DNA from 3 places in the Acetilactobacillus jinshanensis genome. Region 1 is predicted to be linked to each of the others. Evidence: riboswitches for the same ligand, from Rfam matches in the RefSeq annotation. Region 1 holds a riboswitch; each other region holds the start of a gene.
The links. Region 1 has a riboswitch for lysine ahead of lysA (diaminopimelate decarboxylase). Riboswitches for the same ligand answer to the same signal wherever they lie in the genome.

Region 1 (4,987 bases):
TCGATTTTTAAGAATTTCTAAAATTAACTTTTAGGCCCGCCAAAATCGGTTATAATAAAAGTGCTGATTAACGGACTACAAAAATAAATTGCGTTTAAATAATAACTTTCTTTAATACTTTATTTATTTAATGGAAAGAAATGTTTCGATGAAAATCAATATGAAGCACTTAATTAAAGTATCCGCAATTATTTTACTTTCGTTAGGAATGGCTGGCGCGTCCAGCAGTCCCGTTAACGCGATCTCGGTGCATCGACGCCCGCGAATCTCACGGCATATGTGCCGTCGCCATCAATGTCGCTTCAGACGTCATTGTCGTCACCATAGAGCAGCTAAAGCGGTCATTAACGTTGATCACCATAAAATCGTGATTGATCTAAGCCCAGATCGCTATGATGATCCTTTGAGCATTACCCAGATTGAACATGAGACCTTCCGGAAGATTAACGAAGACCGGAAGTTACATCACTTAAAGCCACTTTGCCAGACCCATTGCTTAAGGGAATTAGCTAAGTTACGTGCTGATCAGTGTTCCGAATTAGATTATTTAACCCATCGAGATTCTCAAGGTAATATTTATTACGAAAAGGATGCCGACAAATTGGGCGTTCACCTCGGTGACTACAGTGGTGAAAACATTGCCGGTGCGGGTAAAGGACCGATCTTAATGGACAATAATCCTCACGTTTATAACAATCAAGACGGAATTGACATGGCTGATATGGACGAAGACGAAATGGTCTACCATGATGCTGATTCCAACTGGGGCCATCGCTACAATACCTTAAACAAGCATTACACCAAAGTTGGCATTGGTGCTTCCCAGAAACACGGCACCAATGATTACTACGTATCGGAAAACTTTAGTAGCTAAATCAATTAATTGGCTATATTAATAAGGAGCTTTTTATGAAATTTAAAAAACATTTAACGAAAATTGCGATCATATCAGTCAGTGCGTTGATGCTTTTAGGCGTCGGTAATTCTGCCGTTAGTGCTAACCACGTTAAGACTCAAAATCCACGGGTAGAATGTCACTTTAAGCAGGTTAAAGAAATCGCCGCGGAAAAGAAAAATGATCGACGTTATCACATTCAACCGAACGAACGGCACGGTCGTAACTACATCAAGCAGTACCGTCGTTATATTCGTCGACAGAACCATGCTAAATACATTCGCCAAAACAATATTGATCATCGACTGACCAAACCTCAGCTGGTTTATAAGATTGTCATGTCTGATATTGCTAATTTGGAACAGAAATTTAATAACGCTAAAAGCAAGATTAATTACAGACACCAATCCCGTAATTTTAAGCGTGGCTTCTATGACGGTGAATGGAATCTGGTAACTGAACACTTAATTAAGAATCGTGAGTATAAACGCGGTTATATTGATGCCTCCGCATTTAGCGTTAGTCCGCATAATCATGTAACCAAGCGAACTTTGAATGACGCTAGAAATAGCTATCGAGTCATCGAAAAGACTAAACAGATCTTTAGTTACCCGGTCGTAAAACAGATCTTTAGTTACCCGGTCGTAAAACAGATCAATGAGGATGCGCTTGATGAAGTCTATTATCCGAATTCTACTAAATAATCGAATCCTCGTACACTTGAAAGGCATTGCATAATAATTTATGTAATGCCTTTTTTAGTGTTAATAAGCACATAATGAATATGAAGTATCAACATAATTAAGTTTTCCAAAATGCTTTAATAATATAGGTGTTGAGACAATTATGAGTCCAAAAGTTAAATTGTTCTTGGAAAAAGAATGCAGAAATTTAATAAATTAGTGGTTTATTATTGACATATCAAAATAAATTATTATTATTATTAAAGATGTAATTTAAATCGAAGAGGTTGCGATTGACATAAGTAGACTAGTCGAACAGCTACCACTGTGATGACATTAGTCAAAAGGGGAAATCGCCGAGGTGCTAGTAATGGTAGTTATTAGTGTTCTGGGACGTAGCTCAAGAGGCTACGGACTGTCGTAGGCTGAATCTACGGAGAGCTTTGAATCGTAAGACCGAAATTTAACACGAAATTAATTAAGGTTCCTTCGTTTCAAAGTGCACCGAAATGAAGGAACTTTTTTGATGCACTGAGCGTGTTAAATTTTGATCGAGATTGAGTCGAAATTGATTGTTGTACCTCTAACCTCTTCGAAAGTCTGAAAAGTTAGGGGCTTTTTTCATGAATGAACAAATTAGTTCAAATCAGATCAACTCAGCTGGTCATTTGACGATCGGTGGGGTTGATACCTTAGAATTAGCACAACGATACGGTACGCCGTTAATTGTCTACGACGTTGCCAAGATCAAATCCCAGATTCATCATTTTCAGAAGGTTTTCCGTGATAATCACGTAAAATCCGCCGTAGTCTACGCCACCAAGGCATTCGAAAGTTTAGCGATGTTCCAATTAGCTAACAAGGAACATTGTCACTTTGACGTCGTCAGCGGTGGTGAAATTTACGCTGCTTTAGCTGCAGGCGTTCCCGGTAAAATGATGATCTTTCATGGTAATAACAAATCACGTGCCGAATTAGAAATGGCCGTTCGTCACCATTTGGGTGCGATCATGCTAGATAACTTTCATGAAATTGATTTATTAAATAGCGTTTTAGATCAGATGAATAGCAAGATTAACGTTATGATCCGCTTAACGCCGGGAATTACCGCTGAAACCAATAGTTATGATCAGACCGGTCAGGTTGACAGTAAATTCGGTTTCGATGTTCAGTCTGGACAGGGTGAAGACGCTTTAAAGCAAGTGCTTCACAGTCCACGGATGAATTTAATCGGTATTCATTGCCACATCGGTTCGCAGATCTTTGACGTAACCGGTTTTGAGATTGCTGCCAAAAAGATGGTCAAGTTCGCCGCTGACTGGAAACGAAAATATAACTTTGTACCTAAGATCATCGACGTCGGCGGTGGCTTCGGGATCCGTTACGTCAAGAGTGATCATCCCATCGCACCGGAAGACTTCGTTGATGCGATTGTTAAGACGATCAAATCACAGGCTGCTAAACAGCACTTACCAATGCCTGCTATCTGGATTGAACCTGGTCGTTCGATTGTCGGCCCTGCTGGTTATAACCTTTACACGATTGGTTCTAGCAAACGGGTTCCTGGTATTAAACCGTATGTCGACGTTGACGGCGGGATGGGTGATAACATCCGTCCAGCTCTGTATCATGCCAAGTACGAAGCAGTCTTAGCTAACGATCCAAACGCTAAACCCGTTCAGAACGTTCGGATTGCTGGTAAGTACTGTGAATCCGGTGACATCATGATTCAGAACCAGCCGTTGCCAAAGATTAAACCTGGTGACATCTTAGCAGTATTGGATACCGGAGCTTATGGCTATTCGATGGCCATGGACTATAACATGAACCCGCGTCCGGCCGTTGTCTTCGTTGAAAACGGTAAATCCAAGTTAGTAATTCGTCGTGAAACTTACGCAGATATGATTCGTTTAAACCAGAAATTATAAAATGAGGGACTTATCTATGCCAAAGTTAAATGCTAAAAAGATTATTAGTTTTATTAGTAATTCCAAGAAAGAAACGCCCGTTAAGGTTTACGTCAAGGGCGACATGCTCAAAGTTAAAGTATCTAGCAGTGTCAAGACCTTTGATAACCCAACGACCGGTGTCTGGTTCGGTGACTGGGTCGACGTTAAAAAGGCCTTAAATGATAACGCTAATTGCATCGATGATTACGTGATGGAAAATTCATGCCGTAATTCTGCGGTCCCGTTATTAGACCTTACGAAGCAGGATGCCCGAATTGAACCGGGATCCTTTATCCGAGATCACGTTTCAATTGGTCATCACGTCGTTGTCATGATGGGTGCCGTTATCAACATCGGTGCTGAAATCGGTGACAACAGCATGATCGACATGAACGCCGTCTTGGGTGGCCGTGCCATTATTGGCAAGGATTCACACATCGGTGCCGGTGCCGTCATTGCTGGAGTCGTTGAACCAGCATCTGCTAAGCCGGTTCGGATCGATGATCACGTTTTAGTTGGTGCTAACGCCGTCGTGGTCGAAGGTGTTCACGTTGGGGAAGGTGCCGTCATCGGTGCCGGTGCCGTCGTTCTGCATGACGTGCCAGCTCATACGGTGGTCGCTGGTGTTCCGGCTAAGGTAATCAAGAAGGTCGACACCAAGACCAAGTCTGAAACTGGTGAACAGAAGAGTTTAAGGAAGATGTAATCATGACGCTAAATAAGTCTGAATTAATTCACATTCGACGTCATCTTCATGAGATTCCTGAATTGGCTCTGCACGAAAAAGAAACGACGGCTTATTTAGAAAAGGTCGTCCGCAGGATGCCGACCCGGTACTTAACGATCCACCGTTTCGCTCCGGTTCCAACGGCTTTATTCGTTAGAGTTCAGGGCAGTGATCCGAAACGAACCATTGGTTACCGTGCTGATATGGATGCCTTACCGGTGACTGAACAGACGGGCTTGCCGTTTGCTTCTAAACATCCCGGTGTCATGCATGCCTGTGGTCATGATATTCACATGACGGTCGCCCTCGGGATCTTAAGTTACTTCGCTACTAATCAGCCTAAAGATAACCTAGTGTTCTTCTTCCAGCCAGCCGAAGAAGCCGACAGTGGCGGTAAGTTAGTTTATGATAAAGGTGGTTTTAGCGGGAAGTTCAAGCCCGATGAATTCTACGCTTTGCATGACAACCCGAACTTGCCTGCCGGAACGATTGGCTGCCGTAAGGGCACGCTGACCGCGGGAACCAACGAAGTTAACGTTGATCTGATCGGCAAGAGCGGTCATGCTGCTTATCCGCAGAAAGCTAATGACATGGTCGTTGCTGCAGCCCAGTACCTTAGTCAAGTTCAGGCCGTGATCTCACGGAGTATCAGTCCGTTAAAGAGCGGTGTAATTACCTTTGGTAAGGTCCGTGCCGGAGTGATCCGTAACGTGATCGCCGGTCACGCCCGTTT
Region 2 (4,987 bases), 170 kb from region 1:
GGGACATCTAAAGGGTGAACCGCACGTTGAATTAACTGGATTGGTATTATTACTGGCCTACTGTTTAGTAGCTCTAATCCCGTGTATCAGTATTACGATTCGTCGATACCGCAACGCCGGGATTAGTGTTTACTGGATTTTCTTAACTTATGTCGCACCGTGGGTTCTACAAGCCATCGTTCATGAATCGGTTGGTAAGACTTGGCCACGGATCATCATCGAAAACACCAGTGCGTTTCTTGAATTTATCTGTTTCATCTGTGCCATTGTTTTGGCATTATTTCCTACGAAGCATGATTAATTTATAAAACGTAAAAGTGAACGGGGAGTGATAATATTTCAGCGTCAACTGAAATTGAATGGATTGTCCGTCTGCTAGTCGCATTGCTATGTGGTGGTGCAATTGGTTATGAACGTTCTCGACAATTCAAGAGTGCCGGAATTAGAACCCATATTGTAGTGGCTGTCGGTGCCGCGCTAACAACACTAGTTTCTAAGTACGGCTTTTATGATGTCTTAGCTATGCATAACATCAGCCTTGATCCATCACGTATTGCCGCGCAGATCATCAGTGGTGTTGGATTCCTGGGTGCCGGAATGATTTTAACCGGCCATACGAAAGTCAGTGGCTTAACCACCGCCGCCGGTATCTGGGGTACTGCTGCTATTGGTATGACCGTTGGTGCCGGGATGTACATCATTGCGATTGCCGCAACGATCATCATCGTAACGATTCAGTTTATGTTCCATGATGACTCAATCGCTGAATGGCTAGTTAACAACGTCAGTATTAAAATGCAGATTAGAGCCGTTAATAAATCTGATTCGCTAGATCACATCAAACGGATCCTTAAGAATAATCACATTGTTCATCCGCAGTTAGAAGTAACGGCCATTAACGAAAAACATATGCTAATCCAGGCCGAAGGAATGATGAATCATCGTAAAACTTCAGTTACCAAAATTATCTTGGATTTAAACCGTTGTAAAGCCGTCGTTCGGGCTCGTCTAAGCAGAAGATAACTTAAAGATAAAAATAAAGGACTTAATTTATAAATTAAGTCCTTTATTTTTTATGTAAAGAAGGTTACTAATATGGAATACGTTAATTTAACTAATCACAACCGTGACTTACAAGCTCATCCCATTGCAAACCGAATTAATGAAATCATGCACGATGGCTCAGATAATTCATGTATCAATTACTTAGATCAAAAAACGCTATTAAATCGTCTTGGCCATATAAAAGCAAATCAATTTAATAACGCCATTCATTATCTCGTTAAACACAAGTACCTCGAAGTCCAAACCAATCATGGTCTAACTTTCTATAGTTTAGGATCTCGTTAATGATAACTAATCGTTCGCATGCCATCTTTACTTCGACGTTTACGAATAAACGATAATGAACGTTTAATTCGGGCGTTTGCCCACGGGTCATTTAAAAACAGGTGATGTTTATCGTATCCATAAACCGTTAAGGCGTGCGTTGGAAAGCCATCGATGTCAGTCATCCAGATGACAACGGGATGATTACGATCAATTTGCTTTTTAATATCAGTAATTGTGCATCCCGTCATGTTCCATGCTTTATCATGGGTATATTGATTTACAACGCTCATCAAGCCACCAGGATATACACACCAACCACTGGTCTTATAAGGGCTACCGACAAAACCTCTATTAGGGTTAGTACTCCTTGGCATTTCACGAACTAATTTCATCTTATCTAATTTTTTACCAGTTGCATATTGAAGCATCATGGTGGCGGCAACTAATTCACATCCCGTGGGTAATTCCGGGCGTTGGCAAATTAGTGGGACACCTTTAAACCAGCGAACATCGTGATCAAGACCATCATAATTAATCCAGCCAGAAATCTTACCATCAATTTTAGCCCAAGTTTGATGAGTAGATTTAACCATCTTAGTAACATGGACGATTTGATTACGATATTGGTGTTGAGTGGCAATTACTTTACCTGAAGCACTCTGTTTTGGATAGGTTGCATAAATGGGTGTACCGACATGCTTACCCGAATTAGCAATTACCGTATAAAAATCAGTTAGCTTTGAATTAATAGTCATTATTTCACACCTTTATTATATTTTTATAAATTAATTAAGGCTTAGTTGGGTGATAGAACCGAGTTTTACCGCCAGCTAAATCAGCAAAGCTAGGCCCAAATTCTTTGACGTTAACGTTCTTAAGATCATGATAAACACTTTCCTGAAGAACCTTAGTATGTTTCCCGTACTTTTTCCAAGGCTGTAATAAAAAGGCGGTGTGACCATTCGAATTATATCCATCACCCTTATTAACGATAACGACATCACCAACCGTTGCTTCATCGGGTTTAATTCGCTTTAAACCTGGTTCAGCATCCATAGTGGGTGTACTGGCTTGATGAACTTTATAACCATCATGTGCTAAGACACCTAATACGAAGGCACTGCAGTCACCTGATGCTGGTTTCTTTCCAGCCTTCAATTTATGATAACAATCAGCGTGTCCAGCCATGCTATAAGGGATGTTGCCAACCCATTTTTTAGCATATGACAAATATTTTTTTGTATCAGGACTTAATTTACTCATAGTAATTGCTCCTTTAAACGAACATTAGTTAAATTTACGTATAATTTAACTATATAAAGTTAAACATTGATAGTCAATATCAATAAATTGGTTTGACAAAAATACCATAAAGTTATAATATATTTAATATAAAAATCAAAGAGGTTGCAACTGACAAGAGTAGGTTAATTGAACTACTACTTTAGTGAAGAAGTTAGCTGAAAGGGAAAGTTGCCGAGGTGCTAGTAAAAGTGGTTACTGGTGATCTGGGGCGTGATTCAATAGATCGCGAACTGTCGTAGATAAACTGCGGAGAGCTTTGAACGTTGGACTATATGTTAAGTAGGTAAAATTGATGCCATCGTTTTAAGCTATCTTAAAATGATGGCTTTTTAGTATATAATTCAACAAATAAATGATTTGTGTCTCTAACCTCTTTGAATTAATAAAAGTTGGAGGCTTCATTTTATTATGTCAAAAGATGGCAACATTTCTTTGACTAGCTTAGTTCTAATGATTCTTGCTACCGCATTTGGCTTTGTTAATACCGCTACGGCATATGAACAAATGGGCTACGCTAGTATTATTTGGTATTTAGTTGGTGCGTTCTGTTTCTTCATCCCAACATCATTTATGTTTGCTGAATATGGTTCTGCTTTAAGTGATAAAAGTGGTGGAATCTATTCTTGGATTAAAGTGTCAATCGGTGAACGTTGGGCATTTATTGGAACGTTTATTTGGCTATTAGCTTGGATCATTACCAATATTTTCTGGATTCCCAATAGCTGGATTTCCTGGTCTGCTATGATCTTTGGGAAAGATACCACTCAACAATGGAGTATTTTGGGACTAGATAGCACCGAAACTTTAGGTATCTTATCCATTATTTTTCTAATCTTTGCTACATGGTTAGCAATTAAAGGTTTAAAGTCAATTACATGGATTGCTTCCATCGGTGGCTTTATGGCAACTTTATTAGTGGTAATCTTTTGTACTTTATCAATCATTTTGATTTTTACTAACCATGGCCATTTAGCTCAACCAATCACGGGTTTCAAGAGTTTTATCGTTCCACCGAATCCACAGTTTAGACACACCGCTTCAATGATTTCGTTCGTTGTATACGCGATCTTTGCTTACGCTGGAATTGAATCATTATGCGGTGTTATTAATCATTTAAAGAACCCTAAGAAGACTTTCCCGCGTGCAGTTATGATCTCCATGGTCATCATGGTTGTTCTATATACAGCATCTATTCTTCTCTGTGGTGTAAGTATCAATTGGGCTCACATTATGGGTCGCAAGTCAGTTACTTTAGGTAACGTTATGTATGTTTTAATGGCCAACGTTGGCTTCGCTTTAGGTCGTAGTTTAAACTGGGCTCCTGGAACCACATTAGCCTTTGGTCATTTCTTAGTTCGTTTTGAAGCTTTTGCTACCTTAGCTGGTGGAATTGGTGGTTTCTTCGTTCTACTTTATTCACCAATCAAATCATTTATGTTTGGGTCATCAACTAAATTATGGCCTAAGTGGGCATTGCATCTTAATAAGCATGGGATGCCAAACCATGTTATGTGGATTCAGACGGCTTTAATGAGTGTTGTACTATTCTTCACTTCATTTGGTGGCTCAAGCGCTAAGATGTTCTATCAGATTTTGACAGATATGAATAATGTATCCACGACGTTGCAATACGTATTAATTGTTTTTGCATTCCCATTCTTTAAGAAGATTATTAACATGAACCGACCATTTGAAATTTATCACAGTAAGAGGGTCATTTGGTCATCAACCGTTATGGTCTTGATTGTCTTAATCTTTGGAATTGTCTTTAACTTTATCCAGCCATTATTGACACACGACTATATTGATGACTTCTGGACATTCATCGGACCCGTATTATTCGGTGGGTGTGCTTGGATCTTCTATGATTATGATCTCAAGAAGCATCGTGTTGAAGATTAACGTTAATAAATCTGAATAAACTAAAAGGCTCTTCACAGATATTATGTGTGAAGAGCCTTTATTTTACTCAGATCAATTTTAAAATAATTTAATCAATATTACTCCGCATATCATAATCACGAGGCCTAGATACTGACGCCAGCCGATTTCTCGTTTTGGCGTCCCAATCAGGCCGAACTTATCGATTACGACGCTACCGGCAACATTACCTAAAATCGTTAAGACGATCGTGGTTCCAGCACCAATAATCGGTGCCAAGCTAAGGTTACAGAAAGCGTAGGTAGCACCAAGCGGACCGCCAATCCAGATCCACCAGCGAGTGCCGTAGCCAACAGCTCTTAGATAATGACCAAAGTCATGTTCAAAGATACCCACGGCCAAAACTAAAATAATGGATCCACTGGTGAATGAATAGACTCCGGCACTAATCGGTGCGTGAATCGTCCGA
Region 3 (4,987 bases), 220 kb from region 1:
AGGTTACCAGTAAGATTGCCTTCATTACCGAAGGTGTATCGTTATTGATTTTGATTATTTTATCGGCCATTATCCTGATTAAGGCCGGTATGTCTGGAACAATTGATCCAAAACCGTTTATTCCGCATAATAACTACGGTGGAATTGGTCAGGGAATGATCTTTGCGATCCTTTCTTACGCTGGTTTTGAAGAGATCAGTACCGTGTCGTTCCGGGCCAAGAATCCAAAGCACACCGTTCCGAGAACTTTGATCTGGACCGTAATTTTGATTGCCGCATTCTACTTGACCGTTACTTTTGTTGAAGTTAATGGCTTTGGCATTAAGAACATTGCGGCGTTCGCCAATTCACCGTCCCCATTGGATGCATTGTCATCAACTTATTTAGGTAACGCCATGGCGATGGTAATGGACCTCGCGATTCTGTTAAGTGGTTTAGCTTCCGTTTTAGGATGTGCTAACGCCTGTGCTTACATGATGTATGCATTAGGTGCCAACCATTATTTACCGGGTTTTCTTGGTAAGTTTGATGAAAATTTAAATAGTCCTAAGAATGCAGTTGACGTTACGATGATCATGTGTGCCATTGCCTACGCCATTTTCGGTGTACCGTATGGCTATCAAGTTGTGTATTCTAACGCTTCAACGTTAGGCGTCATGGGACTATTGATCGTGTACATGATGGTTTGTATTGGTAGCGGAATTTACTTTGCTCGTCGGTCTGACGTTCATTTCTCGTGGTTCCGTCACTTCTTGATCCCGTTAGTTGGGGTTGCCGTTTTGATCTTACCGTTCTTGAGCAATATCTATCCAGTTCCAAAGTTCCCTGGTAACTTGTATCCATATATTATCATTATCTGGGTAGTAATTGGTCTGATCGTTTCTTATGTAAAGGATAAGGGCGATCGTAGTAGCGTTACTGATGAAGATTAATTTTTAGAAAAATAATTAGATTATTGCGTCTTAGCTATAAAAAGTTAAGGCGTTTTAATTATTAAGATTTGTTACAAATTCGCCTAAAGTATAAACATTAGATCCAATATATCTTATGCTTTTACATGTTGTCTACCTATTAAAGTAGAACACCTAGGAATCGATTATTAATAGACGTTATATATAGGGAGTAAAGTTTATGACAATTCTCGTAACCGGTGGCGCCGGCTATATTGGTTCGCATACTGTTGACTGTTTAATTCGCCGTGGCTTCGATGTCGTTGTGGTGGATAACCTGGTAACCGGTCATCGGCAGGCCGTTAATCCGAAAGCTCGTTTTTATAAGGGTGACGTTCGTGACGCTAATTTCTTAAGTCACGTTTTTGACCGTGAACACATTGACGGTGTCATTCACTTTGCTTCGGTATCGATTGTTCCCGAATCAATGCGGGATCCCTTACATTATTTTGATGATAACGTTGAAGGGACCATCACGTTATTGGAAGCGATGCGTGACCATAACGTTAAACGAATCGTCTTTTCTTCGTCCGCTTCGGTCTATGGAGATCCAAAGCGAATGCCGATTAAGGAAAGCGATCCAAAGGTTCCAACAAATCCATACGGTGAAACTAAATTAATGATGGAACGAATGATGAACTGGGCGGACGTTGCCTACGGGATTCACTTCATCGCCTTACGTTACTTTAACGTTGGTGGTGCTAAGTTAGATGGCAGTATCGGTGAAGATCATAATCCGGAGACCCATTTAATCCCGATTATTTTACAGGTTGCTCTGGGCCAACGAAATCAGCTCCAGATCTTCGGGGATGATTATCCTACTAAAGACGGGACCAACGTCCGTGATTACGTCCACGTTTTAGATTTGGCTAACGCCCACATCTTAGCTATGAAGTGGCTACTAAGGGGTGGCCATTCTGACATCTTTAATCTAGGTTCGTCGACCGGTTTTTCTAATCTTCAGATGTTGCAGGCAGCTCGTGACGTAACGGGTCAGCCAATTTCCGCCAGTATGGCACCGCGCCGTCCCGGTGATCCAAGTACGTTGATTGCGGATTCGTCGAAAGCCCGGAAAATCTTAGGCTGGAAGCCAAAGTATGATGATATTCATAAGATTATTAGCAGCGCCTGGAAGTGGACGCGAAAGCATCCAAACGGCTACGAAAAATAATTAAAATTGAGCGTAAAAAATGCCTCATCAATTTATTTTTGATGAAGCATTTCTTTTTATTTAAATGGGCAAACGACGAGTGCCAAGGCAACCCATAAAGCAACGGTAATGATGCAGGTGAACCAGACCTTGTTACCGGTCTTCTTAATGGATTTAACGCATTTGTCTAAGTATTTAAAGATCAATGCCATAATTCCTGCGGTAACTAAGCCAACAAGGATCCATAACCAGAAGTCTAAAAACATCATCGATCTCATCTCCTATGGATAATAATAAGGCCCTTACATATAGGTAGTAAAGTGCTTTGACTACCTGTGATATACTTGACGGTGAACTAATTAATCGATATTTAAGGTGATTTTAATGGCTAATAACCACACTAAATTCAAAGATTTACCAAAAGGTAATCAAATCTTTTTATATTCCTACTTTGCTTTATTATTATTGACATTGGGTGGCTTTGTAACTGCCGCCGTCAATTCACCAATTGGTGAATTGATCTGCACCATTCTTTTGATAATCACTCTCATCACTAATGTTATCGTAGCTTTTCTAAAATAACTTTTTGAAGGTGAGAATATGAGTAAAGTCGTACATCGCATTCATCCGCACGTAATGGGATCTAATGATCATAACGATGATTTTAACCACAATAATCATAATAATGATAATGATTTCTTTAAACATTTTGGTCATGGCAATCACAATGGCGTTCACAGCTTTAGCGCGACTTATAGTAACGTTAACGGCCATGTAAAGCGTCACTTTTCAAAGAACGGCCACAAGGTCAATCCGAGAGATGCCATGAACCAGATGAAGAAAATGAACGAAGACATGAATCGAAGCTTCAAACAAATGGACCAAGCCTTTGGTAATCTAGGTAACGACTTCGGTGGTGACTTCTTAGGTAATGGTCAGTCTAACGATCATAAGCATCATCTATTCCGTCAGTTGTTTGGTAAACATCATCGTAATCATGATGAAGGCAATTTGACCGGACGAATTACTCATCGCAAGTAAATAATTGATAATTATTAACAAAAGCTCGTGAATTTCACATCACGGGCCTTTCTTTTTACAATGGTCGTGTTGGAGTGATAAATGTGTTAAATCAACATCAAGATCTACTTAGTTGGTTAATTGGCCCCGTACCCATGTTTATTATGGTGATTGGGTTGATTTTTGCCGCAATTGGCCGATAAATGACCATAAATTGTGGTATACTTTGTAATGTAAATGTAAAAATCGAAGAGGTTGCGACTGACATTAGTAAGTTGACCGAGTCACCGTTATGATATTGAAGTTAACTAAAAGGGGACGTCGCCGAAGTGCTGTTATTGACGGTTAACAGTGTTCTGGGACGTAGCTTAATATGCTGCGGACTGTCACGGACCCACCCGTGGAGCGCTTTATTCAAACAAGAATCGAATCTCAGTTAGTAATTGGATTCCTTTATTTGACTAAGCGCCAGATAAAGGACTTTTTTCTTTATTCAGACTGTGATTCATCATGTGCCGCTAATCCTCTTCGAAATCTTAAGATTAGAGGTTTTTATTTTATGACAGCTAAGCGAATTTCACTTACTAGCTTAGTCCTAATGATTTTATCAACGACCTTTGGCTTTATTAACGTGCCAACGGCCTTTGATCAGATGGGATATGCTAGTATCATTTGGTACATTGTGGGTGCATTGGCATTCTTCCTGCCCACGTCGTTTATGTTTGCTGAATATGGTTCAGCATTAAAGGATTCCGCCGGTGGGATTTATTCCTGGATTAAATCCGGACTAGGTGAACGTTGGGCCTTTATCGGTGGCTTCACCTGGTTAAGTGCCTGGGTCATCACGATGCTGTTCGGGGTTCCAAACCTATGGGTTTCATTATCAGTTATGATTTACGGTCATGATACGACCCAGAGTTGGACGTTCCTGCATTTTAACAGTACTGAAACTTTAGGCCTGTTATCGATTCTCTTTGTCATTGCGGCAACCTGGATCTCCGTAAAGGGCCTAGGTAATATTACCTGGATCGCCTCGATCGGTGGTTTCTTAGCAACTTCAATCGCTTTTGTTTTCTGTATCTTATCCGTAATTTTGATTTTCTTGAACCATGGCCATTTGGCTCAGCCCATTACCGGTTTCAAGAGCTTTATCGTTTCGCCGAACCCAAGTTTTCAGACGCCAGTTTCCACGATTTCTTTCGTGGTTTATGCAATCTTTGCGTATGCCGGAATTGAATCCCTATGTGGGGTCATTAACCATTTAAAGAACCCAGCTAAAACGTTCCCACATGGTGTTATGATCGCGACCGCCTTAGTTTTCGTTCTTTACACGGTATCGATCATCCTTTGTGGATTCGTTGTTAACTGGAAAGCCGTAATGGGTCAAAACGGAGTTACCTTAGGTAATGTAATGTACGTATTAATGGGTAACTTAGGATTTAGTTTAGGCCACGGCTTAGACTTAAGTCCGTCTGGTACGTTGGCTCTAGGTCATTTCTTAGCTCGTTACACTGGTTTTGCTAACCTCTGGGGCGGTGCTGGTGGCTTCTTGGTATTAGCTTATTCACCAATCAAGTCATTCATGTTCGGCTCCAACAAGAAGTTATGGCCAAAGTGGAGCTTACGTCTGAACCGTGATGGCATGCCTGGCAACGTCATGTGGGTCCAGGGTGGCTTCTTAGTCGCTGTTCTGTTCTTCCTGACCTTTGGTGGTAACGATGCCAAGGCCTTATTCCAGATCTTGACCGATATGAACAACGTTTCGACTGCTTTCCAGTACATCTTGATCGTATTAGCATTCCCGTTCTTTAAGAAACTTGCTAACCTGGATCGACCGTTCGTTGTCTACCATAGTATGAAGACGACG

Region 2: another riboswitch for lysine. It lies ahead of yjeM (glutamate/gamma-aminobutyrate family transporter YjeM); the one in region 1 lies ahead of lysA (diaminopimelate decarboxylase).
Region 3: another riboswitch for lysine. It lies ahead of yjeM (glutamate/gamma-aminobutyrate family transporter YjeM); the one in region 1 lies ahead of lysA (diaminopimelate decarboxylase).

Annotation. Positions count from the first base shown of each region.
Region 1 covers NZ_CP034726.1:680,579-685,565, reverse strand. Annotated here, with positions in the region: gene ELX58_RS03220 (CAP domain-containing protein) at 149-874, shown strand; gene ELX58_RS03215 (hypothetical protein) at 910-1,599, shown strand; lysine riboswitch at 1,852-2,030, shown strand; gene lysA (diaminopimelate decarboxylase) at 2,202-3,506, shown strand; gene dapD (2,3,4,5-tetrahydropyridine-2,6-dicarboxylate N-acetyltransferase) at 3,523-4,233, shown strand; gene ELX58_RS03200 (N-acetyldiaminopimelate deacetylase) at 4,233-4,987, shown strand, end outside.
Region 2 covers NZ_CP034726.1:508,715-513,701, reverse strand. Annotated here, with positions in the region: gene ELX58_RS02570 (DUF805 domain-containing protein) at 1-301, shown strand, start outside; gene ELX58_RS02565 (MgtC/SapB family protein) at 385-1,023, shown strand; gene ELX58_RS02560 (hypothetical protein) at 1,096-1,350, shown strand; gene ELX58_RS02555 (C39 family peptidase) at 1,347-2,087, opposite strand; gene ELX58_RS02550 (CHAP domain-containing protein) at 2,122-2,595, opposite strand; lysine riboswitch at 2,726-2,902, shown strand; gene yjeM (glutamate/gamma-aminobutyrate family transporter YjeM) at 3,046-4,539, shown strand; gene ELX58_RS02540 (DMT family transporter) at 4,618-4,987, opposite strand, start outside.
Region 3 covers NZ_CP034726.1:901,949-906,935, forward strand. Annotated here, with positions in the region: gene ELX58_RS04235 (APC family permease) at 1-932, shown strand, start outside; gene galE (UDP-glucose 4-epimerase GalE) at 1,132-2,121, shown strand; gene ELX58_RS04245 (hypothetical protein) at 2,178-2,369, opposite strand; gene ELX58_RS04250 (hypothetical protein) at 2,485-2,682, shown strand; gene ELX58_RS04255 (hypothetical protein) at 2,701-3,141, shown strand; lysine riboswitch at 3,362-3,539, shown strand; gene yjeM (glutamate/gamma-aminobutyrate family transporter YjeM) at 3,680-4,987, shown strand, end outside.